3 regions of the Vibrio pomeroyi genome follow, and region 2 is predicted to be linked to each of the others. Evidence: predicted binding sites of a transcription regulator. Region 2 holds the regulator's gene; each other region holds the start of a gene.
What was found. The regulator CRP, encoded in region 2, controls carbon source genes, mostly activating them, when cyclic AMP is high. The targets are predictions, from matches to a motif close to TGTGANNNNNNTCACA.
Positions count from the first base shown of each region.

Region 1 (10,897 bases), on a different replicon from region 2:
AGTGCAGAAGCTGGAAGCTCCCATAATTGAGTTAACTGCTTGCCCGAGATCGTTGCTTGTACGAATGTGCCTGGATAAAGATCTTTCTCTTGCTCCAAAGGGTTGTCGACTTTAACGATCAATGAGCGCTGACGCGTATCTTGTTGTAAGTGCTGCTCTACTCGCTCGACATAGCCTTGCCATTGGAATTGACCATCAGAACTCGACAAAGTCACTGGCCACGGCTGCTCTTTCAATTGCGAGTTGTCGCTGCTTGGTAGGCTCAACCATTGGCTTTCAGAAAGAGGCACGGAAACTTCAACCTCATCGATGCTGTATAACGTAGCGATTTGTGCGCCCGTTTGTGCGTAGCTTCCCGGTTGAACATCACGACTCACGACCAACGAATCAAAAGGGGCTACCAAGGTTGTTTTTTCGAGGTCTTGCTCAGCCTTTACCAATTCAAGCTTGGCGTTCTCTAGAGCGGCTGTTACTTGTGCCAGTTGTGGCTCACGCAGTACCAAAGGTGAATCAGGTTCGCCAGACAAACCAGAACGTTGCCATTCAGACTTAGCTTGTTCGCCTTGTCTTTGTTCTTCCAATAAATCCAATTGAGCTTGAGCAACATTCGCTTTGGCTTGGGTTACCGCTTGCTGGTAACTGGTCGAATCGATATTGGCGATCACCTCACCTTGGCCAATCACTTGCCCTGTTTCAAACTGCGAGCTGATCGTTTCTACTCGGCCACCGACTTCTGTTGAAAACATCAATTCGTAACGCGACTTTGCTTCGCCATAACCCACAACTTCGGCTTGGTAGTCACCCAATGTTGCGAGTACCACAGACACTTGTTGCTGTTGTGATGCAGCCAAGGTCGTCGCTTCGATAGACTTCGTATCAATAGACTTTGTATCAAGAGACATAGCTTGAGGCTCTGAAACCGTGAGTTCATTCGCCTTCTGAGGTGCGGGAGCAACTTGAGAGCCGTTGTAAGCAAGGGCTGCAAAGATGCTTGAACCAGCCACTAGAGTGATGGCTATTGTGATGGTATTCAGTTTCATGAAGATACTCCCAAGCCCAGAGCTAGGCCTAAATCAATTCGGTTTACGAGACGGTTATAAATGGTTTGTGTTAGCTGCGCTTCAAGGTCATAGGTTTGTTGCTGAACAGAAAGTAGATCAAAAATGTCGACCAAACCCTGACGGTATTTTTCTTCATAACTGGTGAAGCTGCGTTGTGCGCTCACCAAGGCGTTTGCTAGGTGTTGCTGTTGAAGTGTGAGTGACGACTCTTGTCCCATCGCGTTTTCCACTTCATTCACCGCACTAAGCAGCGTTTCTTGATAAGCCCAGTAGCTGGTTTCTGTAGTTAGGTCTGCAATTTCAGCTTGTGCTTTAAGCTTGCCACCTTGAAACAGGGGTGCTGATACTTGACCCAGTGCGCTCCACAAAGGCCCAGTCAGCAAGGCTTCACTCGGAGAGTCCGCCATGTCAGTCAGGCTCGCTGATAAGCTGATCGATGGCAGCATGGCTTTATATGCCGCATCTGCACGCAATGCTTCTGCTTCGATGTTGAAGAAAGCGGCTTGAAGATCCGGACGACCTGCCAAATCTTGCGTTGGCATATTCTCTAGCGGATTAATGATGGTTGGGAATGAACCGAGTTCCGCAAGCGGTAGCTCATCAGATTCACCACTCCACTGTCCGGTTAACAAAACCAATTCACGTCGGCTTTGTGCAAGCTGCTCGCGATAGTCAGCTAAAGTGGCCTGAGTCGATGCGCTGCTGGTTTTTGCGTTATCCAGATCTTCAAGGCTACCTAGCCCTGCGCGGTAACGTTCTAAAACCAGCTCTTCGTTATTTTCTAGAATCACTAAGCGCTGGGTTTCAATATCAACAAGCTGCTGCTTCAAACTGATATCAAGCCAACCTCTCATCACACTCGCGACCAACAGATCCTGAGCGCCCTGAAGGTTAGCCTGAGACGTCGCGATATCTTTTAAAGCGGCGTTGTTTGTATCTGCAAGCTTCTGCCATAGGTCGAGCTCCCAAGCAACCGTCACATCTGTGGTGTAGGTTTCAGTGGTGCTTGAACCGTTGGTGCCTTCGTCTGCTTGGCCTGAAAAGCTCGCATCTACCGTGGGTAAACGATCGCCAGAGGTTACACCTTGTTGTGCATAGGCTATTTTGAGTGCAGTGATGCTTTGTTGGAGGCTTGGACTGTTCTGGAGTGCGCGCTCAATATAAAGATCGAGATCGGGTGCATTCACTAAATCGGTAAGCTGCAATTTCTCAGCTTCCAGATCTTGGGCATTAGAAGCCGTTTGATTCGAAGCTTGTTCATCAGACGCTTGTTGAATCAGCTCTGAAAGCAGGCTTTGCTGTGTTTGATTAGTGCTTTGTTCGGCTAGCGATACGTAATCAGCCTGACTGGTTGAAGTACAACCCATCAAACCAACCAGAGCCAGCGCGATAACGGAATGTTTTAAAGGAAGATTCAATTTCATCTTCTTGTCTCCTGTAAGAATGGAGACAAGATAACGAGTTGGGGGTTAAGAGAGGGTTAAGGCGAACGTTAACCCTAAAGAAAATGCATAGAGCGTACGTTAAAACTGCTGATTTACGCGTCTGACTTGCTTGAGAAGAGTCCGCCAATCTTATAGCCAATCGCATAACAAACCACAGCAATCGTCACAAACACCAATGCCGAGAAGAAGTACGCCACCGATGCCGCTACGCCGGTGCCCCACACGACGCTAAACACCAAACCGAGATAAGCCTCTTGCGGCCACTGAGAGACAGGAAACTGAGTACCACCAGCAATAAGATAAACCATCGCAAACAAGCCGATAAAGGCGGTGATAAGACCAATGAGAACGCGCATGTTCATGGGAAGACCTTTGATTAATTGGACTTGGTTGCTTTTGTTCTGGTGAAAACCGATTGTTCTTAATCGAAGCCGAACATTATTAATCGCAACCTAATGATATTCAATTATATCGGATAAAACAGGCTTGCTCTATTACTCTTCCGAGTGAGCCTGAAACGCAATAGAAATAATGAGAGAAGTGGTTAAGTCCGAATAAGCTTAACGAGCAGGCACAAAAAAGCGGACACCCTTCTTACGTAAACTCCGTAAGTAAGGTGCCCGCTTTTAGTGAATCTAGCTGTTCTTTCTAAATCTAGCTTAAAGCAGGATGAAGATACCCGCTAAACATGCACTCATTAGGTTTGCTAGCGTACCAGCAGCTACTGCTTTCAAACCTAGGTTAGCAACTTCAGCACGACGCTCTGGCGCCATCACACCGATAGAACCCAGTTGAATCGCGATAGAACCGATGTTAGCAAAGCCACATAGAGCAAATGTCACAATCACTTGGCTGTGTTCAGAGAGCAGCGCTTTGTTCTCAACGAAGTCGATGAAAGCAACAAACTCGTTCATTACGATCTTCTGACCGATGTAAGAACCCGCCATCAATACTTCATCACTCGGGATACCAATCAGCCACGCTAATGGTGAGAACAGGTAACCGAAAATAGCTTGCAGCGTAATACCCGCAAAACCGAACGTTTCACCTAGGCTTTCTAGGCCTGTGTTGACCATCGCAATCACACTCACGAATGCAATCAACATAGTACCGACAGCCACTGCGACTTTCATACCGTTCATCGCGCCGCTTGCCAATGCATCGATCACGTTGCTTTGGTCTGCTTTATCTAGCTCGATATGGTCGTAGTCACTCGGTGTGCTGCGCTCAGGAACAATGATCTTCGCCATTAACAGACTACCCGGTGCAGCCATGAAGCTTGCGGCGATAAGGTATTTAAGTTCAACACCTAAACCAGCATAACCACCAAGTACACTACCAGCTACCGACGCCATACCACCTGCCATTACAGCAAACAGTTCAGAACGAGTCATAGACTTTAAAAAAGGACGAATAAGAAGAGGAGACTCACCCTGAGAAAGGAAGATATTACCTGTCGCAACAAGAGATTCAGCTTTACTTGTACCCAGCAGTTTTTGCACCGCTCCGCCCAAGATTTGAATAACTTTCTGCATAATACCTAAGTAATAAAGCGCAGAGATCAAAGCACTGAAGAAGATAATGATTGGAAGTACGCGAACCGCGAAAATGAAGCCTTCAGTAGCAAGGTCACCGAAAAGGAAAGCAATACCAGCGTCTGCAAAACCAAGTAGGCTAGAAACGCCATTACTTAGGCTTGTTAACGCCAACTGTCCCCATGGGAAATACAATACTAGAGCAGCAAAGCCAATCTGAAGTAATAGAGCACGAGAGACCGTTTTCCAGTTAATCGAAGAACGACTTTCAGATAGCAGGTACGCGCAAGCAATCAGTGCAATAACACCGACAAAACCAAATAGAATATTCATAATCTGTCCTAGTAATCCTTATAGAGTGAACATGAGCCAAGCAAATGACATCAAAGGAACAGGACAAAGAACCGCAAGCAAAACGCTACGCGATGAAGGAGCTAACAGAGTTAGCGACTGTAACAACGAGTTGTTCATGTAAAAAATCACCTTATACAAGCAGTGGAACGTAGCTGGTCCGGTCCGTGGGGTCATTCACATATCCATGTGACGGCTTGTATTGGCTAAGCACCGGCTTAAAACCGGAAGAGAAGTATAAACAGTTAAGTGAGACTTTCATCACATTTTTTAACGCAAACGATCGCGCGGTCATAAAACACACAAAATCGAACTATTTACCGTAATAATTCACTTTATCAGCAATAAATAAGAGAAATAAAAACGCTATTAAAACAAAAAGCCACACGATGTGGCTTTTTCAAAATATGCTAGAAAGTAGAAATGACTAGTTTAGTAGTGCACTTTTCACTTCGGCATCTCGGAATATCTCTTCAAAGCGCTGTTTGTAGATCAGTTGCATCTCATTGATGATTGCACCGCCATCAGGCACATCATTCTCCCCTTGGAAGTTTTTACTGAGTAGCTTCTTGCCAGCTTCATCATAAATAATCACGTTAACGTTATACCAAGAGTTGTCCGTAAATGCGTGGAAGTCATACTTCCATTCATTCAAAACGAACATCATCGATTTGTTATCGAACGCTTTCATCTGCTCGGCAACCTTAGTGATATCCTCTTCAGGTGTTGTCTCAACCGACTCAACCGCTACTTGCTGTTTTTTCAAGCCTGCCACTAATCTATCCGTTAAAAACTGAGACATTGGCTGCTGTGTCGCCGTGTTGTAGGTATAAGGAATACCTAAAGAGCTGCGAATAATACCCTCGAACTTTGGCTCTTTATCGTGATCGAGAACGTATGGTCGCTTATCAATCACAGCGATGGTCAGCGCTTTTTCTTGCGGAACTTCATTGAGTTGAGGTGCACTTTGCTCTGCGGTTAATACTGTTGCACAACCGGAAAGCCCTAGCGATACTGCAGCAAGCAGCAAACTGACGAGTTTTTTCATTAGATTTACCTATCTTATTGTTTTGAATAGCTGTTCTAACAAAAATTGTCTTAATGAGTAAACATTCAGAAAATCAATATTTTATATAATTCTCATTTATATAAATTAGCTCACACATCGGGTTGAATTTATTGAGTCATCACCCAATAACCCTCCAATAACAGGGACTTGTAACGGAACGTTATGAAATGAACAAATTATGTTCAAGCTATGTAGAGCACTGAGTAACCTCTCGGTTAATTCTGTGTGATTATTAGCAGTTTTCTGTGCTATGCCTCATGCTCGTCCTGAAGATGGTGTGAATGAAGCATCACTGCAAGTGACAGTATTCAAGAAGGGTGTTGATTTAGAGTCGGAAGACAACGGTGACGTTTACCTTTCAATTACTCTGGCGACGATGGACTCAGATAGCCACATCCATACGATTATGGCGCTATCAGAGTTATTCCAAAATGATGATGACATTGATGCCATTATCGCCGCGGATACAGAGCAAGCGATCATCGAGATCTTAAAGCGCTACTAATCTAGCCCAAAGATCCTGATAAGCCCCCCATTAAAAAAGCGATAGCCTCAGCTATCGCTTTTCTGTTTCTGGAATTAAATCATTTTTCATCGCGCGTGATTTAGGGAGTCACATCTAAAAGACTCACTGACACTAAAACGCGTACATTCTTTTATCTGTCGATAACTCAAAGCAGTATTGCGCATGTTTCTTAAGGCACTCAAACACTTCTCTATCCAGCTTAAAGTTATCAACGTGGTCCGTCAGAATAGCCATCGTCTGTTCTAGCGTCATACCTGCACGATAAGGGCGAGACTGAGTCAACGCTTGGAACACATCCACCACTGCTACTATTCGGCTCGGTTGATCCAGCTCTTCAGCCGTTTTTCCCATTGGATAGCCCGAGCCATCTAACCTTTCATGGTGATTAGATGCCCACTGACAAACCTGAGGAGAGCTGAACAACTCCTGCAGAGCGAATCGAGTGTCCGTTGCATGGCGTTTAATACAGCAATACTCTTCTTCGGTAAGTAAATCCGGCTTATGCAGAATGTCGTTAGGGGTTTGCAGTTTACCGATATCGTGAACCAAACCCGCTAAATAGAGTTTACGCTGAGTGGTGTAGGAATAGCCCATCTGCTTGGCGAGGTATTCAGAGAGTTGCCCTACCTTCAAAGAGTGTTTAAAGGTAAACGAGCTCTTGGTATCAACAACATTGGCAATAAATTCAGCGAAGGCGACCGTCTCATCCAACGACATTTGCTGGGAGAAGAAAGGTACAGGTTCAAAGTTATCCCTCATATTTTCAATGTAAGGGATCTCCATCGAGAACCAAAAATCATCCAAATCGACCAACTCACACATGTGTTGCACAAGGTTGGATTCGAACATCTCATCCGCTTGTTCAGTTAAGCGTTCAATGATGCTCGCTTTGCCATCGGGTGTGAGGTTTCCATAACGATCTGAAGAGGTAATGCCATACAAGTAGTCGACCCTATCCGCCAGCATCACGATGGCTGCTAACTCTTTCTCTAACTCGCTAATATGAATAGCCTTTAACTCAACCCAAGGGGTGTGATGATAAAGCACTGGCTTAGCGAATATAGAAAGAACCGGGCACTCTTTTAGAATTTGGTAGCCCTTTTGACAATGGTGGTAACTCGAGTCAGGAATGAACCCTGAAACCAAACTACGCTGCTCATCAATTTGCGAGACACCGCAGTCGTGAATTAACCCCAATGAGAACGCAAGTTGCGCTTGTTCTTCTTCCCATCCCACACTCAGAGCACATCGATACGCGATGTAACCCACCCTCTGTCCATGATTTTTGCTTTCGAAACCGACGTTATCAAGCGCCTTAGCAATACCAAATAGAGCCTTCCTTAGGTCTACGGTCACGTCCTGGCAATGTTGATTCATTAATTAAGCCTAGATTTTTTATAGTTTTTATATATTTAGGCCGCTAATACTAATGCATACTTAATGATTATATACACAACTATTGTAAGGTTTAATGGGTTTCGTGATAGAACTAACGCATCACGAAAATTCCGTGCTACAAGTGGTTGCATATTAAAAATCATGCGACATTATATCCTGCCGACTAAGATTCACTAAAATCAGCAGCCATAAGAAAAGGAAAGACATGTTTAAAACCGTTATTGATGACGAGCTATCCATCGCATTGGTTGAAGAGAGTTTCGCTGTTCATTACGCAGAGATCTCACAAAGCCAGAATGAGTACCTAAGCCAATGGCTTGTGTGGCCACCGCATTGCAAAACCGAGCAAGACTTTAGGATCTTCATCCAACGTTCGCTGCACGATTACGCAGAAGGCCAAAGCATGACCTGTGCAATTGTGTATAAAGAAAATATCGTCGGTAACTGTAGCTTCAACACCATTGACCACAATAAGCAGAAAGTCACGATAGGCTATTGGCTGTCTGAAACGTATCAAGGAAAGGGGATTGTTACCCGTGTGGTCGCGAAGCTAATTGATATTGCTTTCAATGAGTTAGACATGGAAAAGGTCGAGATATCAGCCGCAACGGGCAACCAGAGCAGTCGTAAGGTATGTGAGCGCTTACATTTCACCTTAGAAGGCATCATCACGCGCAATGAGAACTTAAATGGTCGCATCGTTGACCACGCGATTTACGGGCTTCACCGCTCTTAGCATTACCTCTCAAGCGCTCGCCTCTTGGTAAATGAGCATACTAAAAAGCCACGGTATTCGACCGTGGCTTTGTTACTTTACGAAGCTAAACCTAGAGCATAGAACTTAGAATCTAAAATCTAGAACCTGGAACCTAGTGCTTAGGTAACTCTCAAAGCGCCCAGTTATACGGTCTTAGGAATCACGATACTGAACTTTGCTCCACCATGGTTACTGTCGTCAATTTTAATATCCCAAGAGAGCTTTTTAGCGGCCGATAGAGCAATCGCAAGACCTAATCCCAATCCACCCGTTGCCGATGTTCGACTCGAATCTAAACGAGAAAACGGAAGAAACACTTCATCACGTCGCTCTTCTGGGATCCCAGAGCCATTATCTTCAATCACCACCAGCCAGTTTTCTGAGTTCTCATCCAGCGTCATCCACACTTTGTCTTGTGTGTAGTTGCCTGCGTTCTTAAGAATGTTATCAAACACCAAGCGCGCCATAGAGCAGTCACATTTTATCGTGCTTTCTTGATGAACTTTAGAATCGAAGGTCACGTTATCCAACTGCGAATAGCGAATCCTATCGAGACAGTACTCAAGCAGGCTAGCTCTCACTTTTACCAGTTCAAAGAAGGAGTTATCCATAACGTTCAGTTTTGACAGCATGATAATTTCTGATGTGAGGTCGTTGATATCCTCAATGTAAGTGTCAATATCATCAAAAAGCGCTTGATGGTGTTCTGGTGCTCCCCTTCTTAAAATATCAGTCGCCAACTGAATACGACTCAACGGCGTACGCACTTCATGAGGGATAGCTTGAGCGAAGATGTGACTCTGCTTCACCTTGCTCTCGATCTCTTCAGCCATGAAGTTAAAACTGCTCGCTAAATCAGATACAGGGTGAATCTCGTCCAATTCAGAACGGGTACTGAGCTTGCCTTTACCGAACTGTTTCTGCTTCTCGACTAACAGCTCTATTCTTTCTTGAAAACGCCTCACAGGTAAGTAAACACTTGCTCCAATCGCCACAATGACCGCCAGTAACAACCCTATTAGGAAGTGTCTTTCTGAATCCTCATACCATTCAATCTCGGGAGAGAAGAAATCCCCTACCTCACTGAATGCAAAGCTAAATCGAGAATTTGGTAACTGAAAGACTGCCGAATAGAGATTGTTATCACTCAGATAAATCGGCACCCCATTCAAGGTGGTGTATAACTCACATCGTTGGCAAGGCGCTTCGCCCGACCAATTCTCCAACAGGCGTAAATTGAAGATATAAAATTGTTGGTAGCCTGTTCTATCGAGTTCTTTATAGAGTGAGTTTTCTTGGTTGTGTTGGCGAGTGTACTGCTCAGCAAAGTAGATACCGTCGTTGAGGAAGGTTTCAATCTCGGTTCTTCGCATGTGCCCTTCACCAAGGTTCAAAAACAAAAATATCGTTGCCGACATTCCCGTCACAATTCCCAGGTACAAACGAGCAAACATCGAAACCGAGCGCAGTTTCGCAGTAATGAACTTACGCAACCAGCATGTACCCCTTGTTGCGAACCGTGCGGATCAGCTGTTTATCTTTTGCGTGAATGCGCAGCTTGCGGCGTAAACCAGAAACACGCATGTCAATCGAGCGGTCGTTAAACGCGTAATCGATCCCTCTGAATAGCTGACAACATTGATCTCGCGTCACAACCTGACAGATGTTATTCACAAGGAGGTTTAAAATTTCAAACTCAGCAGAGGTAAGCTTGAGGTTCTGCCCGTACAAGGTGGCACTTTGAGCCGCACTGTTGATGACAATATCGCACTGCTTTTCAGCCGCAGTTTCTTGCGCTTTTGCAGCAGGCGCAGCCCGGCGCAATAACGCTTCAATTCGAGCTAATAAGGCGTGGCCACGAATCGGTTTGGCAACATAATCATCCGCACCAAACTTGAATAAGCTGACCTCACTCATTTCATCAGCAGAAGCTGTGAGCACTAAGATCATGCCATTGTAAAACTCACGAGCCTGACGGCAGATCTGTGCACCACTCATGCCTGGAAGCATCAAGTCCAATAGCACCAAATCAGGTTCAATACTTCGGATCGCTTCAAGTGCCAAATTCCCTTCATGAACAACGCTAACACTGTAGCCTTCAGCTTCGAGGTAAAGCGTAGTTAAACGAGCTATCTCTTGGTCATCTTCAACAATGAGCACTTTGGTTTTTGACATTCCTATCACCAGTATTTATTAAAAGCGAGGGCAGTATATATACTGGTCATATATCATCAATGTTGTTATTAGAGCCTCAACTTTACCGTACGCAAAACATAGTAATCACTTTTGTACATACACGTTTACAAAATACGGAATTCAGCAACCACTGAGCCTTTCTTTACAAAGGCTGTAGCATAAAGGGTGCAGCAAACTGAGGGAAGAGTTGACGTGTTTTGTCCGCTTATCGCTCGCTTACATTTGCTTTATTTTCTTACGCGCACTTACATTTAAGGCATTTACAAATTCCGATCAAATCAACTATCCGCACACTCAGCTCATATCAGTGAATAACACTATAAATCAACAACCAAGCAGGCTAATAAACCAAACCATTGAGTCTTAAATCAAAAGAAATCGATTACTTATTTAATGTGCCAGTATTTTCCATTATTGAGCACACCACAGATCCTGTTAAGCGGTAAGTTCCTAAAGTAACATTCACTCGACCAATGAATTAACTCGTTATTAGACAACCACCACTTGGACACAGGGCCCTCTTTAAGATGAATAAATCGCTTTCACTGCTACTTACAAC
Region 1 covers NZ_AP025507.1:1,896,608-1,907,504, forward strand. The annotation lists gene OCV12_RS24280 (efflux RND transporter periplasmic adaptor subunit) at 1-1,040, opposite strand, end outside; gene OCV12_RS24285 (TolC family protein) at 1,037-2,485, opposite strand; gene OCV12_RS24290 (hypothetical protein) at 2,599-2,868, opposite strand; gene OCV12_RS24295 (NupC/NupG family nucleoside CNT transporter) at 3,166-4,374, opposite strand; gene OCV12_RS24300 (YajG family lipoprotein) at 4,820-5,440, opposite strand; partial or broken gene OCV12_RS24305 (PTS sugar transporter subunit IIA) at 5,691-5,966, shown strand; gene OCV12_RS24310 (HD-GYP domain-containing protein) at 6,099-7,364, opposite strand; gene OCV12_RS24315 (GNAT family N-acetyltransferase) at 7,591-8,121, shown strand; gene OCV12_RS24320 (sensor histidine kinase) at 8,286-9,635, opposite strand; gene OCV12_RS24325 (response regulator transcription factor) at 9,628-10,317, opposite strand; gene OCV12_RS24330 (hypothetical protein) at 10,866-10,897, shown strand, end outside.
Region 1: a site for CRP is predicted at 4,643-4,658, ahead of OCV12_RS24295 (NupC/NupG family nucleoside CNT transporter). Genes of this name have one in related genera too.

Region 2 (10,897 bases):
TGCCAATAGTTTCGAGATTGGTGATCGTTTTCCATCTCATGTCCAAAGATCTCTTCAAGCTCTTTACGAGCCTCTTTCGCTCTTTGGGCTAACTCGGCATCCTCGTTATGCTGAGGAAGCAACTCTTTCAGCATACCATTATCCAACTTCCTAAAGTGTGCTTCTGCTCGCTTCGCTTTATATGGGTGCATGCCAAGTTCAGTCAATGTCTGACGACCTAAATCGAGAGCCCCAAGGAAGGTTTCACGAGAATAGTTACTCACACCGTGGTTAAGTAATTGATACGCTTCAACACGGCTTCGTGCTCGCGCTAAGATCTTTAAGCGTGGGAAGTGCTGCTTACACAAATCGACGGTTTTCATGATTTCGTCAGGAGAGTCCGTACACAACACTATCGCTTCCGCTTTATCAGCACCAGCTGCACGTAACAGTTCTAGGTGTGTTGAATCACCGTAAAATACCTTGTAGCCGAACTTTCTCAAAATGTGTATTTGGCTGGCATCGCTTTCAAGAACGGTAATTCGAATCTTGTTGGCATACATCAAGCGACCAATGATCTGACCGAAACGACCGAAGCCAGCAATGATCACTCGAGGACTGCGATCAACCACATCCGAAGACATCGCGTTCTCACTGATTTGATTCAGTTGACGAGCAAAGAATCGGTCTTGCAGCTTTAGCATTAATGGCGTGGTCACCATTGATAGACTCACAACCACCAATAAGAACGACACTTGTTCGCCACTTAAGATGCCTTGAGCACTTGCTGCGGTAAAAATAACGAAAGCAAACTCACCACCTTGACTGAGAATCATCGCCATTCGGCTACGCGCTTTTGCTTGAGTACCAAAGATACGAGCCAGCGCATACAGCACTAAACCTTTCAATACGACCAATGCAGATACGGCAATCAATATCGCGAATGGGCTTTCAGCCAGTAAACCCAAGTTCACCGCCATCCCCACCGAGATGAAGAACAGACCAAGTAATAATCCTTTGAATGGGTCTATCGCGATCTCAAGCTCGTGTCGATATTCACTTTCAGCCAGAAGTACTCCCGCTAAGAATGTACCCAATGCCATCGATAAACCGATCTGTTGCATGATGACAGCAATACCAATCACCAATAACAGCGCTGCGACGGTGAACAATTCACGCACGCCACTCATAACTACGTATCGGAATAGCGGTCTCAACAAGAAGTGACCACCGACCAACAAGCCAATCACGCCACCTAGCATCCAAAGCATGTCCGCCCAACTGCCACCGGTATTACCCGCAAGGAGAGGCAACATCGCTAACATAGGGATTACTGCAATATCTTGGAAAAGTAACACCGCAAAGCCAGACTGCCCCGCTTCTTTACCACCGAGCTCTCGCTCTTCAATGACACGCAAGGCAATCGCGGTCGAAGATAGGGCTAAACCCATACCTATGACCAAGCTCGTTTGCCACGTTAAACCGAACATGCAGGCGATGGCAGTAATAATCAGAGTCGTGATCAGCACTTGCGCGCCACCCAATCCGAGAATAGGCGCCCGCATCTGCCACAATTTTTTAGGGTTAAGCTCTAAACCAATCAGGAAGAGCAGCAGCACCACCCCGAATTCAGAGAAGTGGAGAATCGCTTCTACATCACTGATTAAACCAAGCCCCCATGGGCCAATAGCAACACCTGCCAGAAGGTAACCCAATACTGAGCCCAAGCCAGCTCGCTGCGCGATAGGAACCGCGACTACAGCAGCCGCTAGAAATATAACGCTACTTTGCAAAAAATCATTAGTCAGAGCCATCATTCGCTCCTATCTCTTGTAGCGGGTCTCGCAACCAGTTTCGATACGCCTCAGCGTGTTGGTAACGCGTCATATCCGAGACATTTCGTGCCCAGTGTAAAACCAGAGGTGATATCCAGTTCATCTGACACAAAGCAGCGGTGAGTTCGAATGGTTGCAAGATCTCTTGTAATGGATATTTATTATAGCCTGCGGCACCAAACGCCTCTTCTTTACCACCGGTTGTGATAACGCTACGCCAGTGTTTACCCTTAAGCGCGCTTTGTTCACCAAACGCAAAACCTTTGCCCAATACGCGGTCAAACCACTCTTTTAATAATGAGGGACAGGAATACATAAACAGAGGATGTTGAAACACAATCACATCGAACTCGAGAAGTAATTCATGCTCATAAGGCACATCGATGAAGAAGTCTGGATAGATGGCGTAGAGATCATGAATTTTGACATGACCGAGCGACTCTATCTTTTTAATCATCATCTGATTGGCAATAGAAGTTTGCGGCTCTGGGTGCGCGTAGATGATCAACACCTTTGGCACGACTTTGTCTGTCGAGGGAGTATTACTCATTCCTTTGAAACATTCCTTTGAGGGCTAAACGGTGGCAAGGCCACAAGAATTTAAGCAAAAGTTATTAATATGTTATTGGCATCATAACGCAAATTGCATTGTGATCGACTTTTATCTGGTTTCAGCCTACTATGCAGGCGTCTGTTCACCTCTAATTTCTATGCTATCTCTATATGATTACTTTCTCTGATATTCAATTGCTACGCGGCGGTAAGCCACTCCTTGACCAAGCATCTGCGACTCTTCACCCGGGCGACAAGATCGGTTTGGTTGGTAAAAACGGCTGTGGTAAATCTACGCTGTTCGCCTTAATCAAGGACGAGCTGTCTATTGACGCTGGCTCATTCAGCAAACCAGCGCATTGGGAAATGGCTTGGGTTGCTCAAGAAACGCCTGCATTAGAAAGAACAGCAATTGAATACGTGATCGATGGCGACCGTGAATACCGTGGACTTGAAGATCAACTAGAGAAAGCGGAACAAGCCGACAACGGGACATTGGTCGCAGAGATACACGGCAAGATCGAAACCATTGGTGGTTACAGCATCAAGGCGCGTGCAGCCGAGTTGTTGGACGGCCTAGGCTTTAGCCAAGAACAAATGACATGGAACCTGACTCAGTTCTCTGGTGGTTGGCGTATGCGTTTGAACCTAGCGCAAGCCCTACTGTGTCGCAGTGACTTATTGCTGCTCGATGAGCCGACCAACCACTTGGATTTAGACGCAGTAATGTGGCTAGAGCGTTGGTTACAAACCTACCCGGGCACGCTAGTGCTAATCTCGCACGATAGAGACTTCTTAGATCCTATCGTCAACCGTATTGTCCATGTTGAAAACCAACAGCTTAACGAATACACGGGTAACTACTCATCGTTTGAAACTCAACGAGCGCAAAAGCTGATCCTGCAACAAGCCATGTTCCAAAAGCAGCAGAAACAAATGGCGCACATGCAGAGCTACATTGACCGTTTCCGCTACAAAGCTTCAAAAGCTCGCCAAGCACAAAGCCGTATTAAAGCGCTAGAGAAAATGGAGCAAGTGCTACCCGCTCAGTTTGATAACCCATTCAGCTTTGAGTTCAGAGAGCCAGACGCCCTACCAAACCCAATCATGATGATGGACGAGGTATCTGCAGGCTACGATGACAATCTGATTCTAGAAAAGATTCGCTTAAACCTGGTACCGGGCAGCCGCATTGGTCTGCTTGGTCGAAATGGCGCAGGTAAATCAACACTGATCAAACTGCTGTCAGGTGAACTGAAACAGCAAGGCGGTGAGCTGAGCTATTCGCAAGGCGTTAAAATTGGCTACTTCGCACAGCACCAATTAGAAACCCTGCACCCAGAAGAAACACCGCTGCAACACATGATGCAGATTGCGCCTAAGCACACCGAACAACAACTGCGTGATTACCTAGGTAGCTTTGGCTTCCAAGGTGAAAAAGCACTGGATAAAGTAGCGCCATTCTCGGGTGGTGAAAAAGCGCGTTTGGTATTGGCATTGCTGGTATGGCAAAAACCTAACCTATTGCTACTCGATGAACCAACCAACCACTTGGATCTCGACATGCGTCAGGCGCTGACTTTTGCATTGCAGACGTTTGAAGGCGCGATGGTTATCGTATCGCACGACCGTTACCTACTGCGTGCAACCACAGATGACCTGTACTTAGTACACGATCGCCAAGTGGCACCGTTTGATGGTGACCTAAGCGATTACTACAAGTGGCTAACCGAACAACAAAAAGTTGAGCGTAAAGAAGCACAAGCATTGGCACCAGCAAAAGATGGCGCCAACAGTGCAGCAGCGAAAAAAGAGCAGAAACGCAAAGAAGCCGAGTTCCGAAAACTGACTGCGCCACTGCGTAAAAAGCTGACTCAATTTGAAAAGCAAATGGATAAGCTGACGCAGGCTCTTGAAGAAGCCGAGCAAGAATTATCCGACACTTCACTGTATGAAGCTGAAAATAAGGCTAAACTGAATAAAGTACTTGCTCTCCAAGCGAGCAGTAAGTCACAGCTAGAAGAAGTTGAAATGGATTGGATGTCCACTCAAGAAGAGCTTGAGCAGATGGAACAGGATATGGATAGCTTATGAGCCCAGAGCACGCCCCAATATCACTAACACTGGAACGACTATGGCAATTTAGCCTTCAGTATTACAGTGTGCGCGGTGTAAAGGATGCGTGCTTAGCTTTGCAAAACCAGTTCCACGGCAACGTCAATCTACTGCTGCTTCTCAAATGGCTTGATGAGCAGCAACTCTCCTTTGCGGAAGAAGAGTGGCACAAAGTACAACAATGCTTAAGCCGCTCTGAAACCCTGCTCCATAGTTATCGAGAGCTACGCAAACATCTCAAGGCACACGTTGTTGATTCACTTTACCGTGAAGCCTTACAGTTTGAATTGCAGCTTGAGAAACAACAGCAATCCGATCTTGTCGATTGTATTAACTCCCTAGAGTTGTACGCCAACCAACAATCGCCTCTCGCCTTTCAGTACTGCCGTTTACTAGGGGCTGAAAACCTCTACGACGCATTTTCTGAACCAGCACCACAGCCCTAACTCGTTTCCTTTCCCTTTTATTCAATCAAGACCCAAGCTTGTTTGAGCGGTATCGTTATCGATGTTTACTGCATATCGGGTACATACCATTGGTAGAACACGTCACTCATACAACAGGTAACAAGCCTAACTCCGATATTATTCAATCAGTTACCCATGGCATGTTTTTGTTGCCCGTATCAGTGAAACCCTTGCGCTTATGCCGAGAATCAACCAAGCTCAAATAAAAACGTGGGCGTTTCGCTAAAAGCTCAACACTTTTCCAAAGCCCATAAAAGAAGCATGGACTGTTTTATGACAATATTTACCGCAGCAGCTGGTCTATCTAATCCGCACTTACAAACCTTAGTGCCTCGATTTATTAGAAAGCAGGCGTTGTTCAACCCGCAATGGCAAACCTTAGAAACACCCGACGGTGATTTTCTCGACCTTGCTTGGAGCGAATCGCCAGATGGCGACAATCCAAATAGTGACGATATTAAGAACAAGCCGATATTCGTGCTGTTCCACGGTTTGGAAGGCAGTTTTGAGAGCCCTTATGCCAACGGACTAATGAATGCGTTTGCTAAAGATGGTTGGCTGTCGGTGATGATGCACTTTAGAGGCTGTAGCGGTAAACCGAATCGCTTGGCTCGCGCATATCACTCCGGTGAAGTTGAAGACGCTCGCTTCTTCCTAAGGCATCTGCACGCTCAGTTCCCCAATAATCCAAAGGTGGCGGTTGGCATCTCCTTGGGCGGAAACATGTTAGCGAATTATTTGGCGGAATACGCGGATGACCCACTACTGTCAGCGGCAACGATAGTCTCTGCACCTTTTGACTTAGCCTGTTGTTCAAGTCGCATAGAGCGCGGATTCTCGAAGCTCTATAAGAAGTACCTGCTGAATTCACTCAAATCGAATGCCTTGAAAAAGGTGAAGCTGTTGCAAGAGAAACTCGGCATCACGGCTGAATCCATCAAGAAGATCGACAAACTGTATGAGTTTGATGAACGGATTACTGCGCCCCTGCACGGATTCAAAAACGCACAAGACTACTACGCACAGTGCTCCGCTCTTCCTAAACTCAATAAAATCAAACTACCGACACAGATCATTCACGCCAAAGACGATCCTTTTATGACCGATGATGTGATTCCAAAATTCGTCCTACCGGATAATATCGATTATCGCCTATTTCAGAAAGGCGGCCATGTTGGGTTCATCACTGGTAGCACACTCAAACCACGATTCTGGTTAGAAGAAGCCTTACCTGCGTATTATGAAAGTATCCAAGGTTCTGCATAACAACGAAGCCTTGCTAAATATAAACGCAAAACCTTGATAAGATAGCGCAGCCCCAAGCTGGGGTTGTACTAAAAACACCACTAGACACACTCATCAACATATCAATGAACATAAAAGAGAGAAGTATTTATGATCATCCCATGGCAAGACATCGCGCCAGAGACACTGGAAAACCTCATCAAAGAATTCGTGCTGCGTGAAGGCACAGACTATGGCGACGTTGAGATCTCACTGCAAAGCAAGATTGATCAGGTGAAACATCAATTAGCTTCTGGTGATGTGAGCATCGTGTTTTCCGAACTGCACGAGACCGTTGATATCCAGGTGACAAAACGCTTCTAGGCTGCGCTTAGAAAGGAGCCGTGTTATAGTGGAAAACGATTGCTAACAAGTAAGTTACTCAAACGACAAGGGTTGTCATGTCCGCTAAACATCCAATTATTGCGGTGACGGGTTCATCAGGAGCCGGCACCACCACTACCTCAGAAGCCTTCCGCAAAATGTTCAATATGATGGACGTGAAGGCTGCTTGGGTTGAAGGGGATAGTTTCCACCGATTCACTCGACCAGAAATGGATGTCGAGATCCGCAAGGCGCGCGAGCAAGGTAAGCACATTAGCTACTTTGGTCCACAAGCCAACGACTTTGGTGCATTAGAAGAGTTCTTCCGTCAATACGGGAACGAAGGCACCGGTAAAGTACGTAGTTACCTACACACCTTCGATGAAGCTGTTCCTTATAATCAAATGCCAGGCACCTTCACGCCATGGCAAGATATCCCTGAAAATTCCGATGTGATGTTTTACGAAGGCCTACACGGCGGTGTGGTTGATGGCGATATCAATGTCTCTCAACACGTCGACCTACTGATTGGCATGGTACCGATCGTAAACCTAGAGTGGATTCAAAAATTTGTTCGTGACACACGCGATCGTGGCCACTCTCGTGAAGCGGTAATGGACTCCATTGTCCGTTCAATGGATGATTACCTTAACTACATTACCCCGCAGTTTTCACGTACACATATCAACTTTCAGCGTGTTCCAACCGTAGATACATCGAACCCACTCAACGCCAAAGGGATTCCAAGTTTAGACGAAAGCTTCGTAGTTATACGTTTGCGTGGCATCAAAAACGTCGATTTCCCTTACCTTTTGGCAATGATTGACGGCTCATTTATGTCTCGTCATAACACGCTAGTGGTGCCAGGGGGCAAGATGAGTTTTGCTATGGAGCTCATTGTAAGACCAATCCTACAACAACTCATCGAAACCGGAAAAATAGGTTAACAAAACGACATTCTGGTTGATTACTTTTCATACCGTGATCATGTGCACAATTTTGCGTAAAAAATCGTAGCTTGGTCACGATTAAAATCAAGAAATAGTACCTGAAAAAGGATACTATTCTTAAACGAAACACAAGATAGCTTGCAGCGCTCAACGAGTGCTCTTATCCTACAAGTCAATCCAGGCTTAGCTAAAATACGGAAAGCGGCAAGCATACCCTGCAGAGGAAGTGAGATATTATGGTTCTAGGTAAACCTCAAACCGATCCAACATTAGAGTGGTTCCTTTCACACTGTCATATTCATAAGTACCCTTCAAAAAGTACTTTGATTCATGCTGGTGAAAAGGCAGAAACCTTGTACTACATCGTTAAAGGTTCTGTGGCAGTTCTTATCAAAGACGAAGAAGGTAAGGAAATGATTCTTTCTTACCTAAACCAAGGCGACTTCATCGGTGAGCTAGGCTTGTTCGAAGAAGACCAAGAGCGTACTGCTTGGGTTCGTGCTAAATCTCCTTGTGAAGTAGCTGAAATTTCTTTCAAGAAATTCCGTCAACTTATCCAAGTGAACCCAGACATCCTGATGCGTCTTTCAGCGCAAATGGCAAGCCGCCTACAAGTAACTAGCCAAAAGGTTGGTGACTTAGCGTTCCTTGACGTAACAGGTCGTATCGCTCAAACGCTACTAAACCTAGCGAAACAGCCAGATGCAATGACTCACCCTGACGGCATGCAAATCAAGATCACTCGTCAAGAGATTGGCCAGATCGTTGGTTGTTCTCGTGAGACAGTAGGTCGTATCTTGAAGATGCTAGAAGAGCAGAACCTAATTTCTGCACACGGTAAAACTATCGTGGTATACGGCACTCGTTAATCTCGATTAACTGAGCCAAAAATTTGAAAGCCACCAAATGCAAATTTGGTGGCTTTTTCTTTATCGAGAGAAGATACGAGATACGAGATACGAGATACGAATGGAACACATGAGGCTCTCGCCTTGTAAACACTCTCGAAGCGAAGCGTACCCGCATCTCTAGGGCAAAGCCCGTGCTTGTATCTTTCTTTAACCGTTAGTGCTTTCGAAGATCTTATCCGCCGATGCTGCAACAAAACCGGTGTAAAGCTCACCATTCGTCATCGCATAACGCTTAGCGAACTCATAGAAGCCTCCAGGAATCATCTCATTGCCTTCAACAAATGAAACTGGCACTTTGTCTGCCATTGTTGATGATTGCTCTAATAAGACCTCTGGAGAGCCTTTAACCTCACCACCAGATGCATTGATAGTGAAACCAGATTCGCTCAAATAGTCATTCACTGCCTGTACTTCATCAAAGGCGTTAAGTTGATTTACGCTCACCGTAAAGTGGTTGGCACCGTAACCATGAGCCGCTAACCAAGACGCGTATTCACTCTCTTTTGCAAGCACTTGGAAATCTGCGAAGCTTAAATCCCAAAGGCGTCCGCCAAACAGGAATTCATGACCTTGCAGCTTGCTTGCATCGACTTGCTCAACGAGCTTAGCAACGATCTGTTGTAGCTCACTTGAGCACTCTTCTACCTTCAATTCACTAATGAACACTTTCGGCTGTTTTGGGTCTGGGTGCTCGTAATGCTTCGCGACTAGCTTCTTGCTCTCAAACAGGTAATCGCCACACGCTTTATAACCTAGCTCAAGGAAAGGCTTAGCCAATGTTTCAATACCCAGCGGGGCAACATTAAAAGTACGTAGCGCAATGTGATCGTTAATCAGCGCTTCGTCTTCTTTCAGCAAGTGGTGTACTTTCTCAGCCGATGGACATAGCCTGTGAATGTAATCATCCCATAGTGATTTAAAGAGTAGATCGGGCGTCATGGTGACTCCTTGTCAGAGGTTCTAGCAAGCTAGTGATTTGGATTAGAAAGGGAGAGGCTGGACATAGAGTCAGCAGCCATCAGCCTGTGACATACTTTTTCTATTATTATCTACCGCCCAATCTTGATGCTGAGCGTGGTTAAAATAAGGAAGCGATACGCCGCTTCCTTATCTCATAACTAATGAATGAGCCTTAGCTCAATATCAATCTAAACTACAGCTCAATGCCCGGGCTAAACGTAGCTGGCAGCTGAGTTTCACCACCTTCCATTGAAGCCATTGGGTAAGCACAGTAGTCCGCCGCATAGTAAGCACTTGGACGTAGGTTGCCAGAAGCGCCCGGACCACCAAATGGTGCATCACCACTTGCGCCTGTGAGTTGGCGGTTACGGTTAACAATACCCGCACGGATATGGTCAACGAAGTATTCCCACTCAGAATCGTCTGTCGATACTAAACCAGCAGACAAACCAAAGCGTGTGTCGTTAGCTAACTCAACCGCTTGCTCTAGCGATTGGTAACGAACCACTTGTAGCAATGGACCGAAGTACTCTTCATCTGGTAGTTCAGCAATGTTGGTTGCATCGATAATACCCGGAGAAACAAACGCCGCTTCACCCGCTTTTGCTTCTACTAGGCTTACACCACCTAGCGATTGCAGATTCGCTTGTGCATCTAAAATAAACTTAGCAGCTGCTTCTGAGATCTGTGGGCCCATAAAGGGTGCAGGTTCAGCGAAAGGCTGATCAACACGAATCTTTTGCGTAGCCGCTACCAGCTTATCGAGCAGTAGGTCACCCTTCTCGCCAACAGGAACATACAGACGACGAGCACATGTACAACGTTGACCAGCACTGATGAACGCCGATTGGATAATGGTGTATACCGTTGCGTCCGCATCACCGTATTGGTCACTGATCACCATAGGGTTGTTGCCGCCCATTTCTAGTGCCAGCATCTTACCCGGTTGACCCGCGAATTGGCGGTGCAGGATATGACCCGTATTGGCACTACCCGTAAATAGCACGCCATCAAGACCTTTAGCATCAGCCAGTGCGATACCTGTCTCTTTCGCGCCTTGCACTAGGTTGATTACGCCTACAGGAAGACCCGCTTCTTGCCATAGCTTCATTGCGAACTCACCCGTCCAAGGTGTCTGCTCTGAAGGTTTGAATACCACGGTATTACCCGATAGCAGAGCTGGAACAATGTGACCGTTAGGTAGGTGACCTGGGAAGTTGTAAGGACCAAATACCGCCATCACGCCCAATGGACGATGACGAAGTACGATTTGGTTGCCTGCCGCTTCACGTGAAGCTTCACCAGTACGCTCGTGGTAAGCACGGATAGAGATAGCGATCTTACCCGCCATTGCGCCCGCTTCAGTGCGAGTTTCCCAAATAGGCTTACCCGTCTCTTTTGCGATAATTTGCGCGATCTCTTCGCTGTTCTCTTTCACTTTTTCCGCGAACTTCAACACGATCGCTTCGCGCTCAGCAAAGCTCAGCTTTTTCCAAACTAGAAACGCTTCACGAGCCGCT
Region 2 covers NZ_AP025506.1:3,304,608-3,315,504, forward strand. The annotation lists gene kefB (glutathione-regulated potassium-efflux system protein KefB) at 1-1,793, opposite strand, end outside; gene kefG (glutathione-regulated potassium-efflux system ancillary protein KefG) at 1,780-2,364, opposite strand; gene OCV12_RS14700 (ABC transporter ATP-binding protein) at 2,538-4,460, shown strand; gene OCV12_RS14705 (TIGR02444 family protein) at 4,457-4,927, shown strand; gene OCV12_RS14710 (hydrolase) at 5,222-6,214, shown strand; gene OCV12_RS14715 (YheU family protein) at 6,344-6,556, shown strand; gene OCV12_RS14720 (phosphoribulokinase) at 6,634-7,503, shown strand; gene crp (cAMP-activated global transcriptional regulator CRP) at 7,743-8,375, shown strand; gene OCV12_RS14730 (DUF1338 domain-containing protein) at 8,565-9,356, opposite strand; gene astD (succinylglutamate-semialdehyde dehydrogenase) at 9,571-10,897, opposite strand, start outside.

Region 3 (10,897 bases), 1.8 Mb from region 2:
TAAACAAGTGCTCGGAAGTTATCTGGCATGTCCATCCTGCCGGGCAGCTATAGAATGCGAACTTTTCATCGTCTTCTGGATGTTCGAATAACTTAGCGTGTTTGATGACACCTTCGATTGTCGTCATCTCAGGATACTGTTCAACAAGGTAGTTAGGTACCCAGAAGCCTTCTTCACCGCCGTTGACCAAAGACTTACCCGCGTAACGTAGGCGCTTATCCGCAACACCCTTATCCAACGCTTCTTTGATGCCGTTAGTCCAAAGCTCCGGCGCAACATTAGGTTGACCCTTTTCAATCATTGATGTGCCTGTAGGGACGCTATCACCGGGGATTAAATCCGCTTCACAACCGTAGCCGTTATTTAAAATGAATTGGTCAACGTGGGCAATCAGGCTCGCCGAGTTCCAGTTCATGTCCGCAATGGTGATCTCTCCACATTCGTCAGCACTAGCGTGTGCAGAAAACGCAGCAAGTAGCGCGAAGGAAAGCATGGATTTGTTAATCTGCATTGACGTAATTCCTTTTCTTGTCAGAAGCTTATTCGCTATAGAAACAGAAATGTTCGGCGGAGAAAAGAGACTGAGATCTAAATTTAAACGATCTGATTATTTGGGATAGGAAGTGGAGAGGCTACTCAACAAGTACTAAAAAGGGCTGCGAGTGCAGCCCTTGTGATGTTTATTGGATTAGCCTATCTATGTGTTAAGCCGCTTTAATGTGCGTTGTAATGTACGGCTGCCATGCTTGTTGGTATAGCTCTAAAGATTGACGTCTTAGGCTATTGATTTGCGCCGCTTCGATGTCGTTGATTGGGCGTTTTTCTGCAATTGCGTGACGCTCAATGCCTTGGATGATTTCGTATAGTTCGTGCTCTGGGCCACTTTTCACATCAGCAATCGCTTTCAAGTGAAGTTGAACTTCAGCAATGATGTTGGTTTTAGGCAAACGAACTAACAGGTTAAGGTCACGGTAGCCAGAATCAGCAGGTGACTTAAACTTGTTTTTCAATTTCACAACGTCCGCTTCACGACTTAGTGATTCGTACACTTCAACCAAGCTCTCTACGTCATTTGCGATAATCGTTGCACGAGCTAAGTCGGTAATTCTTGTTACATCGCCATCAAGCTCAAGGTCAATTTTCTCTTCTGCACGAGCTTGAGATTTAACACCTGCGAACAGGGCTTCTGAATTGGTTAGTAGGGCAGTACTTTTACAGATAGTTTCTAGCTCAGCTTGTGCTTGGTGAGCTTTGCTGTAAAGGATGTCGAAATCGGTATAAGGCTGAGTCGGACGTGAGTCGAATGCTTTAATGCCATATAGACCGCTTAGGCTATGGCGGAATACGTTTGATGAAACTTGGTTTTGCGCTGGAGTGCGCGATTGATCAGTTGAACTCGTTGAAACAGGTGCTGCTGCGAATGCAGGCGCTCGGCTCAATACTAGAAGCATTAGGGCCGTCGTACGGAGAAATACACTCATTCAAACTCCAAAATACAAGGTTACAAAAACGGGTAGTCAAAAGGGGTAACCAGTAACGCATAAGAGTAAAAACAGCTTAACTAAACTCACTACATATTAAATGGGGCTAGCTAAGGCAGAAACCAACTCTAACGTTTAATATCGCTTTAAAATGTGAACATATAGACAAATAATTCAAGCGTTTGTTCCGCAATTTTAAGAACTTTGAACTCGGCCAGTTTCTGATTTTATTGAAACCAATTTGGAACTTTAAACCAAGCTAAGGTTGCTCTTACCTCTCTATACTGTACCCTTGCATTATGACTGTTTAACATGAACGAAAGATGAATAATCCTGAATTTTGGCACAATAAATGGGCAGCCAACCAAATTGGTTTCCACCTTGAAGATGTAAACCCACTTCTGATTGAATTTTGGAAAAAAACCGACCCTAGCTACGAGAAGAGTGTGTTTGTCCCACTTTGTGGCAAAAGCGAAGATCTGATTTGGTTAGCGTCTAAACATGAAGAGGTTCAAGGGGTTGAGCTTAGCCAAATCGCGGTACGCGCATTTTTCTCAGAGCATTTTTACACGCCGACTGTGACTCAAATTAATGGTCAGCATGAGCTTTACCAATTCGATGAACTGAGTGTTTACACGGGTGACTACTTCACAGCGCCTATTCAGCCTGTTGACATTATTTATGACCGCGCTTCTTTAGTGGCATTGCCTGAAGAGATGCGAGTGCAGTATGTCGAGCGTTTGAAACAACTACTGAAACCGGGCGGTAAGATCCTTCTGGTGACGCTGGATTATGACCAAAGCGAAATGGCTGGGCCTCCGTTTAGCGTGCCTAAGCTAGAAATTGATCAGTTGTTCGAAGGTTATAAGATCACATTGTTGAATCAGGACATCGCAGACGATGAACATCCTAAGATTGCGAAGAAAGGGTTGTCTCGCTTCTGTGAAGAAGTGTATTTGATTGAGTCAGACGCTTAAGTTCAGTCTGCTTAGTTAAGCCAACAGATAACACCAACAAAAAGACGGGCTCGATAGCCCGTCTTTTTTATTGTTCAGATTTGAACTCGTGATTGTTCAGAATTGAATAGCAGGTTAGTAAATCACTTTCACTTTCGAAGCACTTTCAATGGCATCTTCGATTGCTGTTTCTGTGCTATTACGACGAGTTAACGCTACACCTAGACGACGGCGACCATCAATGTCAGGCTTACCAAACAGACGAACCTGCGTTTGTGGTGCGTCTAGCGCTTCTGCAAGGCCTTCAAAGCGGATATTCGTTGATGTGCCTTGGCCAAGGATTACTGCAGAGGCACAAGGGCCATACTGAGTAATTGATTTGATCGGCATACCTGTAAATGCGCGTACGTGTAGTGCAAATTCCGATGAGTCTTGAGACATCAGAGTCACTAAGCCAGTATCGTGTGGGCGAGGGGAGACTTCATTGAAGATCACGTGGTCGCCTTTAACGAACAGTTCAACACCGAAGATGCCGTGACCGCCTAGTGCGTTAACCACTTGCTCTGCCGTGTATTGCGCCGCTTTCAGAGCGTTGTCAGACATGACCTGTGGCTGCCATGATTCACGGTAGTCACCGTCTTCTTGGCGGTGACCGATAGGCGCACAGAAATGAACACCGTCGACTGCACGAACGGTTAGAAGCGTGATTTCGTAATCAAAGTCGATGAAGCCTTCAACGATCACACGACCCGCGCCAGTACGACCGCCTTCTTGTGCGTAGTCCCAAGATTTCTGGATATCTTCTTCGGTTTTGATAACGCTTTGGCCTTTGCCTGAAGAACTCATTACTGGCTTAACAACGCAAGGCATACCCACGAACTCAACAGCGGCTGAAAAATCTTCAAAGGTGTCTGCAAAGCGGTAAGGCGAAGTGCTTAGTTTCAACTCTTCAGCAGCTAAACGACGAATACCTTCGCGGTTCATCGTTAGTTTGGTTGCATTCGCCGTTGGAACAACATTTAAGCCTTGTGCTTCAAGTTCAACTAACTTGCTGGTGGCAATAGCTTCAATTTCAGGAACCACATAATCTGGTTTTTCTAGCTCAATGATAGCTTGTAGAGCATCACCATCTAACATATCTAATACATGGCTACGGTGCGCAACTTGCATTGCTGGTGCGTCTGCATAACGGTCACAAGCAATAACTTCTAAACCTAAACGTTGGCACTCGATAGCAACTTCTTTTCCGAGTTCACCTGAACCTAATAGAAGTACACGAGTAGCATTTTCACGAGTAGCAGTACCAAACATAGAAATTCCTTCCGATCTTTTGAACGATTGATTGAAAACGGGGTGATCATACTTATTTAAATGACAAAAGCAAACGTTTGCGCAGCTTGTGGCGTTAATTACAAACATAAAAAAAGCAGCCCCGTTAAATAGGGCTGCTTATTTAAATTTTTGTTAACCAGATGTACTTAGATTGCTAAGTAAGTCACTGGAATGTCGGGATTAATCGCTTCTAATGTAGATTGCGTATCCGCTAGGTGACTGATGCTGCCTTCAGCTATTTCAACCAAAGCTGCACTTTCAATTTGTTCAAAGTCGAACCCCGCCAGTTTGAGTTGAATCAATGCCACTTGCAGAGGCGGTAGGCTAGGGTTGAATGCTGCGTTTTCAGCGTAAGCACCGGTGAAAACCTCACCCGACGTCAGCTGTAGTGAAACGCCACTTAGGTTTTTGGTGTAAGGAGCGTGACTGCGGTTTAGTGCTGCTAGTGCTTCTACAACAATAGGAGTTGTTTCTTCAGTCGTGTACTTATGATCGAGCTTAGTCATTAGCCCAGTCGTCACACCTAAATCAGCAGGGCCAAAAGAGTCTGGAAGGTATTCTTGTAGTGACATCTCATCGCGTTGTGGAAGCTGAACTTTAAGCTCTTTCGCTGTGGTCAGTTCGTTCATAAACTGACGACAGTGACCACAAGGACTAAAGTTGATGGTGATATCTGAGATGCCTTGCTCGCCTTTCATCCATGCATGGCTGATTGCAGATTGCTCAGCGTGTACTGTTTGGCCAAGTTGTGCGCCAGCGATCTCAAGGTTTGCACCAAAGTACAAAGTACCAGACAAACCACGCACGATTGCACCAACGTAAAAGTCAGATAATGGAGCGTATGAATACGCAGCAGCAAAAGGAAGTAGTGCGATACGTAGTTCGTCATCTGTTAAACCACTTGCTTGAAGCAGGCTAGAGAACTGTTCTGGAGACAATGTCGCGTCAAAGTTGTCTGCTAATACGATGTCACTTAAAAGCGCTTTCATTGATGATGGAGCACTTTCCAGCGCCAGGGTAATACGACTGTTCATGTTGAATCCTTAATTGACCTTAGGCTTTAAGTTTATGCAATGCTCAGGAATTTTCTGTGATGACGATCACTATTGAATTGTTGTTGTTACATTGGCTTGCATAATTAGAGTGAGGTCACACTTGAAATCGATTACAAGAGCCATTTATACAGTTGATATCGCACTTATTGCTCGTAAAAGACCGTGACTTGACAGCCATTGCTGAATAAAGGCGAATAAAAAGCCCAAACAGACACTGTAATCACAGCATTCTGGTTGGGCTAAATCGTGCAGTGATCGTTTAGGTTAAGAATAGAACCAAATCACAACTGAAAATATGCTAGGCGCAATGATTGAGGTGATAACGCCACAGAGCACCAAAGCCAATGAACTGAATGCGGCATCTTCTTGGTTCTTTTCCGCACAAGTCGCGGTGCCCAGAGCGTGAGAAACCGTACCCATGGTTAAACCTCTGGCAATTGGGCTCTTAATACCAATCAGATTATAGATAGGATAAGCAAAGATCGCCCCGAACAGACCTACGATCAAAACCAATATTGCCGCAATGGCTGCCTCACCACCTAAATGACTCGATACTTCCATCGCGATCGGCGTCGTCACCGATTTGCCTAACAGGCTCGCAATCAAGCTAAGGTCGGCTTTAAAAGCTACCGCAATGATTGCTGTGGTTGTCATCGACATCACACTACCTAACGTGCAGGCAAAGGTAATAATGCGCCAGTTAGCTCGAATTTGAGGCAACTGCTCGTAAAGAGGGTAAGCAAGAGCCACAACCGCAGGCTGAAGCATATAAGTGATCCAAGTGTTGTCTGCGTAGTAAGTCTCGAAAGGCACTTTGAAGAACAACAGAATTGGAATAATGATGCCAATGCTGATCAGTAAAGGGTTACACAGTGGTGAGTTCACTTTTTGGCTTACCCAACGAGCAAACAGGAACACAACGATGGTCAGTAGAATCCACATGATTATTTACCTCTCGAAAGCAAGCGGTCTAAGAACCATGATAAAGACACCAATACGATGAGCGTGCCACCAACGGCACTTGCCATGATTGGCAGTGCATTGGCGATAAGCATGTCGAAGTGATCCATTAGCCCAACACTGATTGGGACGAACAATAAGATCATTAAACGAATAATCAGACTGGCACCGGGTTGTACCCAGTGTGATGGAACAATACCTATCACCATGGCAGTAAACAGAATCAACATGCCAAAAATACTGCCTGGAATTGAGGTCTCTAGATATTGTTGTAACGCGTTACCTGCAGTGAGAGCACCTATGATTAAGGTGAAGGAGATTAAGCAGTAAACGAGTTTGATCAATCTTTCTTTCAAAGTGTCACATCTCTTGATAATGAATTAACTAGCTAGCTTTTCTACGTATTGATAAACCGCTTTCAAGATAGCCATTTTCTTCTCGTCACTTTCGTTTTCATGTGCGAGGTTTTCTAGATTCAGCATGTACTCTTCTAAGCGACTCTCGTAAAACTCACGACAATGGTTCGCCCATTTAAGCTGCTCAGCTTCATCAAGTGTCCATGGGAAATGACGAGCGCGGTAACGGAACAACAACGGCTTAATACGCTCGTCACTGAAAGTGATGTCCAAAGCGGCCAAGTTGTTCGGATCAGTTTCACGGATGATGTTCATCGCGGTCTTATCTGCTGGAGAGAAGAAGCCATCGTAAAGGTGTGTGTCTACATCATCACTTTTTTCGTATTCACGTTCTTGTGAGTACAAGCCAATCAGCTTTTCACGAATCTCTGGGTGTTCACGTAATAGTGCAAGGTTCTTTAAGCACTGCTGACGGTCGATACCGATCGTTTCCGCGTTTTCAGCCGTGAGTGTTTTTGCTGGTGCGAGAATAGGGCACTTGTTGAGTTGTACCAGTTTAATCGGCACTGGCAGTTCATCTTCACTTAGCTCGCTTCGCTTGGTGTAGAGTCTGTCTCTTAGCTCATCAGTATCTAGCTCAAGCAGAGGGCTAGGATCTTTTGCCAAGTCCACCACGATAACCGCGTTTTGATTGGTTGGATGCCACGCCATAGGAACAATCCAGCTTGTGTAATTGCAGTCACGACCAAACATGCCTGACACGTGCATAAGAGGTGTCATGTTTACGATGTCGACTAATTCGTTCAACTTGCGCTTGTGGCGCATGTTGTAGAGGTAATCAAACATCTTAGGTTGTGCGGCTTTCAGCTTTTTCGCTAATTCGATAGTCGCAATAACATCGGCCATCGCGTCGTGCGCGTTTTCGTGTTCAATGCCATTTGCCACAGATAGGTGTTCCAGTTTGAAACTTGGGTAACCTTCTTCATTCTCTGGCCAAACAATACCTTCAGGGCGAAGTGCGTGTACGGCGCGCATCACGTCAAGTAGATCCCAGCGTGAGTTACCGTTTTGCCAGCTCCATGCGTACGGGTCTATGAAGTTGCGATAACAAGTGTATCGCGTTACTTCGTCATCGAATCGAATGCTGTTGTAGCCAAGGCTTGTGGTGTTTGGCTTTGCAAGCTCTGCATGAATCTTGGCGATAAACTCAGGCTCAGGTAGGCCTTGAGACATGGCTTTTTGCGGTGTGATGCGAGTGATTAGCGCAGCTTCAGGTGCAGGAAGATAATCAGCAGGAGGTTGGCAGTAGATAACCAAAGGCTCTCCGATAACATTGAAATCTTGGTCGGTACGAACACCGGCGAATTGACTCGGACGATCTTTCGCTGGGCTCACGCCCCATGTTTCGTAATCGAAAAAGAAGTAGGTAGGCTGATTATCTGAACTCATTGAATTTCCTGAACAGTAAGCGGATTACGTTTACTGTGGCTGAAGGTTAGTTTTGTTCAGTATCTGATAGTATGCGGTACGCGTGCAACCCAGATCACAAATAAATTGCCGGAAAACGGTGCTTTACTATTCAATCGAGTCGACAAGGAAGCTTTTGAATCGAATTGTGGCGATTTCTTCGTAACTGTTCTACCTGTTTACGGTTACATGAGCGGCGGTGGTGGAGAGTCAGGGTCACTATCAAGGTGCAGATGTTTAAGCTAACAGACGACCGTTTAAACCGTTAGATCTTCATGCCTAACGCTCTCCCCAATTTAGTAGTCTTTCGGCAATATAATTCACTTAGTTTTGATGAGTCATTGGGTATTTATGATTGCAGGGGGAATTAAGTTGGATAGATCTACGTGTCTCATTTTTAATACTGTTTAAAGGCTATGTTTTAAACCCATGTTTAAATCTTAGGTTTAAAATTCTTAATACTAAAATCTATTATTACAATTTGATGTTAATACTGATTTGTTTCATTTGTGAGACGATATTGCAACACGGCGATCTATATAGTGATTCATTTAAATAAAATGTTTGTTTATGGCTTTTATTTATTTTGTGGGTATTTTAAATAAATCTTGTTTTATAAAAATAATGACGTATAAAATTAAGGGGATTAAGTGTAAAACCAGTTTTATATCTAATTAATAAAAACACCTAAATACCACTATTTTATTAGTGTTATTTATATCAATTTGCGTGATCTTATTCTCACTGCGCCTCATTTCTTTATAAATAAGTGTCAATATATATATTTTCTAAATAGGATTGTTGTTACTTAATTGTTAACTATGATTGACTATTAGGTAACCCTAATAATAAAGCCGAATTTATATAAAGGATTAAAGAAATGAACAAAGTCTTTAAGGTTGTTGCTGTATCTGCACTTTCTATCTCTTCAGCGAACGTTTTCGCTGTGAGTGACACTTTTGATGCAACACTAGAAGTAAAACAAGCAATTACAATGACAAAAACGAGTGATCTAGACTTCGGGATCATCACTTCAGATAACACAACTGATGTTGTTATCGCTCAAGGTGATGCAGGAGCTGCGGCGTTTACGCTTTCTGGAGAATCAGGTGATGCAGTAACAGTAAGTATTTCTGATACTAACTTAGTTAACGGTGCAAATACGATTGCGGCAGAATTCGACTTTAATAGCGCTATAACCCTAACGGGTGGTAATGCGAATCTTAATATTGGCGGTACTGCACGTACTTCAAGTGCAACATTAGTTGCTGGTACTTATACTGCAAACGTTGCAGTAGATGTAACTTACCAGTAATCAAATGAAACCAGTATAATATTGTGGCTGTTGCAGAGCAGCCATTTTTACGATGAAGTTTCTATTCAAATACGCGATTTATATCGGTCTGACTTTTTATTCAAGCCCGTTTCATGCTCTGGAAATTATTCCTGAAAATATGGAGGTGAAATTTCCGGGTATGTATATCTCTGGATCGGGGCAAAATGCTGATGCTAATCCGGCTAATAGTCAGATTTACGTAGTTCGCTTTTATGTAGAAGGTGAACCGGGCAAAAAGATCGTGGTTTCGCTCCCCTCTAAGCAGTACCTCAACCATTCGCGTAAATCCAAACGTCTTCGTGTTAAAAAGTTTTATTTTGGTTGCGGCTTATCAAAGCGAGGCCGAGCCAAAATCAAAGGCAATGGAAGAAGCAAATTACTCTGCATTGGTGCGAGAGTGAAAATCGGCGCTAATCATCCCGCTGGCGTTTATACCAGTACAATTCCTTTTGAGGTTAATTATAAATGAAGTTGTTTATCTCATGTGTTCTCGGCTTACTTTTCACGGCACAAGCCTCTGCTCAACTCCTAATCGCTCCAACTCGTTTTGTCTTAGATGCTGATACCTCTGTGACGGAAAAAATCGTGGTGGAGAACAATTCGGATGAACCGATTCGATTGGAGATCAAACCAATCTATCGACCAGTAAAGGCCAGTGGCTTAGTTCGTACCGACGCAAACATCGCTGAGTCTGAAAATATCGCCGATTGGATTAAAGTGTCACCGCCGATTATTCGTGAACTGAAACCCAATCAAAGACGTACGGTTCGCTTGCGCATGAACGCATTGCCAGACGACATGCCAGATGGTGAATACCGAGCTTACCTATGGTTTTCACCTATCGCGAAGGCTGTTGAAGCTTCCCCGCCTGATCTATCGAGAAAGGTTCGTTCTAACAACGGTTCAGCGTTTCAACTCAACTTTCATATCAACAGTTATGTACCGGTTTACGTACAAAAAGGCGAGCAGGTACAAGATGTGAAGTTTCAATGTGATGATCAGAACCTCAAGATTACGAATGATGGTAATTTCCAGTTCAACGCTAAATTGAATGTCGACGAACACAGCGAAAAGGTGGTGTTACTTCGCAATGCAGAATTAACCAAACCGCTACCAAAGGGCTCGAAGGTTTCACTGGTGCAGAACGACCAGCCTTTGTACGAATGTGTTCTGTAGCTTGAACTGTGTGTTGCCAGTGATTGTGCACTCGACTGAGTAACGACAAGATTCATGTTTCAACATTTGGTTTGTCGAGTTGCCTTGCTTTGTTCATTGTTTCCATTTGTCGCTCTTTCGCAGTCAAAAGGGGAAAGCGAGGCGACTGAACTTTATCCTGCTCATATCGAAGTTCGAGTAGGGCAAGTCGGTGATAGTTTCTATCGTGTCATGATGGATGATTACGAAGAACCGTTTATCTCGATATCAAATGCTGCGTTTTCTCTGCTAGAGATGAATGGGCAATGCGATGACAACGGCTATTGTGAAATCTACTTGCCGCAAGATGTTGGGCGAGAGTCTCCTCCTTATATTGTCGATACCGAGCAAGCCGCCTGTTATCGCGATGAAAACAATAATCGCGATGACAACAATATCCAATCAATCAAGTTTGAAGTAATTGACTCAGAAACCTACATTCATTGGTACAGCTTGCAAGCCTGTATTCCCGCCAAAGTCCGATGGGATATTGATGACTATCGGCTAACCGTTTCTCCTGAATTCAGCTCGTTAACCGAGTTGGAAGCGGTGATCTCTAAGATCAAAAATGAATCCCGTAAGAAAGCAGAAGAGTTGAAGCGTGCTAGTAATACTCCGGCCATAGAGCCGCTTGCGACCGTGGGTTTAGCAACAAGAGTAGCAGCTTCTGTTTACCACGACAGTGAAACCGGCGGCGATGTTTATGCCATTTCCGACACCATCCTAAGCACCGAACATTCCTTATCTCGCTTGTCTATTG
Region 3 covers NZ_AP025506.1:1,542,443-1,553,339, forward strand. The annotation lists gene OCV12_RS06890 (ABC transporter substrate-binding protein) at 1-511, opposite strand, end outside; gene OCV12_RS06895 (RelA/SpoT domain-containing protein) at 705-1,481, opposite strand; gene OCV12_RS06900 (thiopurine S-methyltransferase) at 1,805-2,458, shown strand; gene purT (formate-dependent phosphoribosylglycinamide formyltransferase) at 2,573-3,748, opposite strand; gene cdd (cytidine deaminase) at 3,916-4,803, opposite strand; gene OCV12_RS06915 (LrgB family protein) at 5,089-5,766, opposite strand; gene OCV12_RS06920 (CidA/LrgA family protein) at 5,769-6,140, opposite strand; gene sbcB (exodeoxyribonuclease I) at 6,165-7,589, opposite strand; gene OCV12_RS06930 (DUF4402 domain-containing protein) at 8,488-8,922, shown strand; gene OCV12_RS06935 (DUF4402 domain-containing protein) at 8,975-9,412, shown strand; gene OCV12_RS06940 (fimbrial biogenesis chaperone) at 9,409-10,119, shown strand; gene OCV12_RS06945 (carboxypeptidase-like regulatory domain-containing protein) at 10,174-10,897, shown strand, end outside.
Region 3: a site for CRP is predicted at 4,908-4,923, ahead of cdd (cytidine deaminase). Genes of this name have one in related genera too.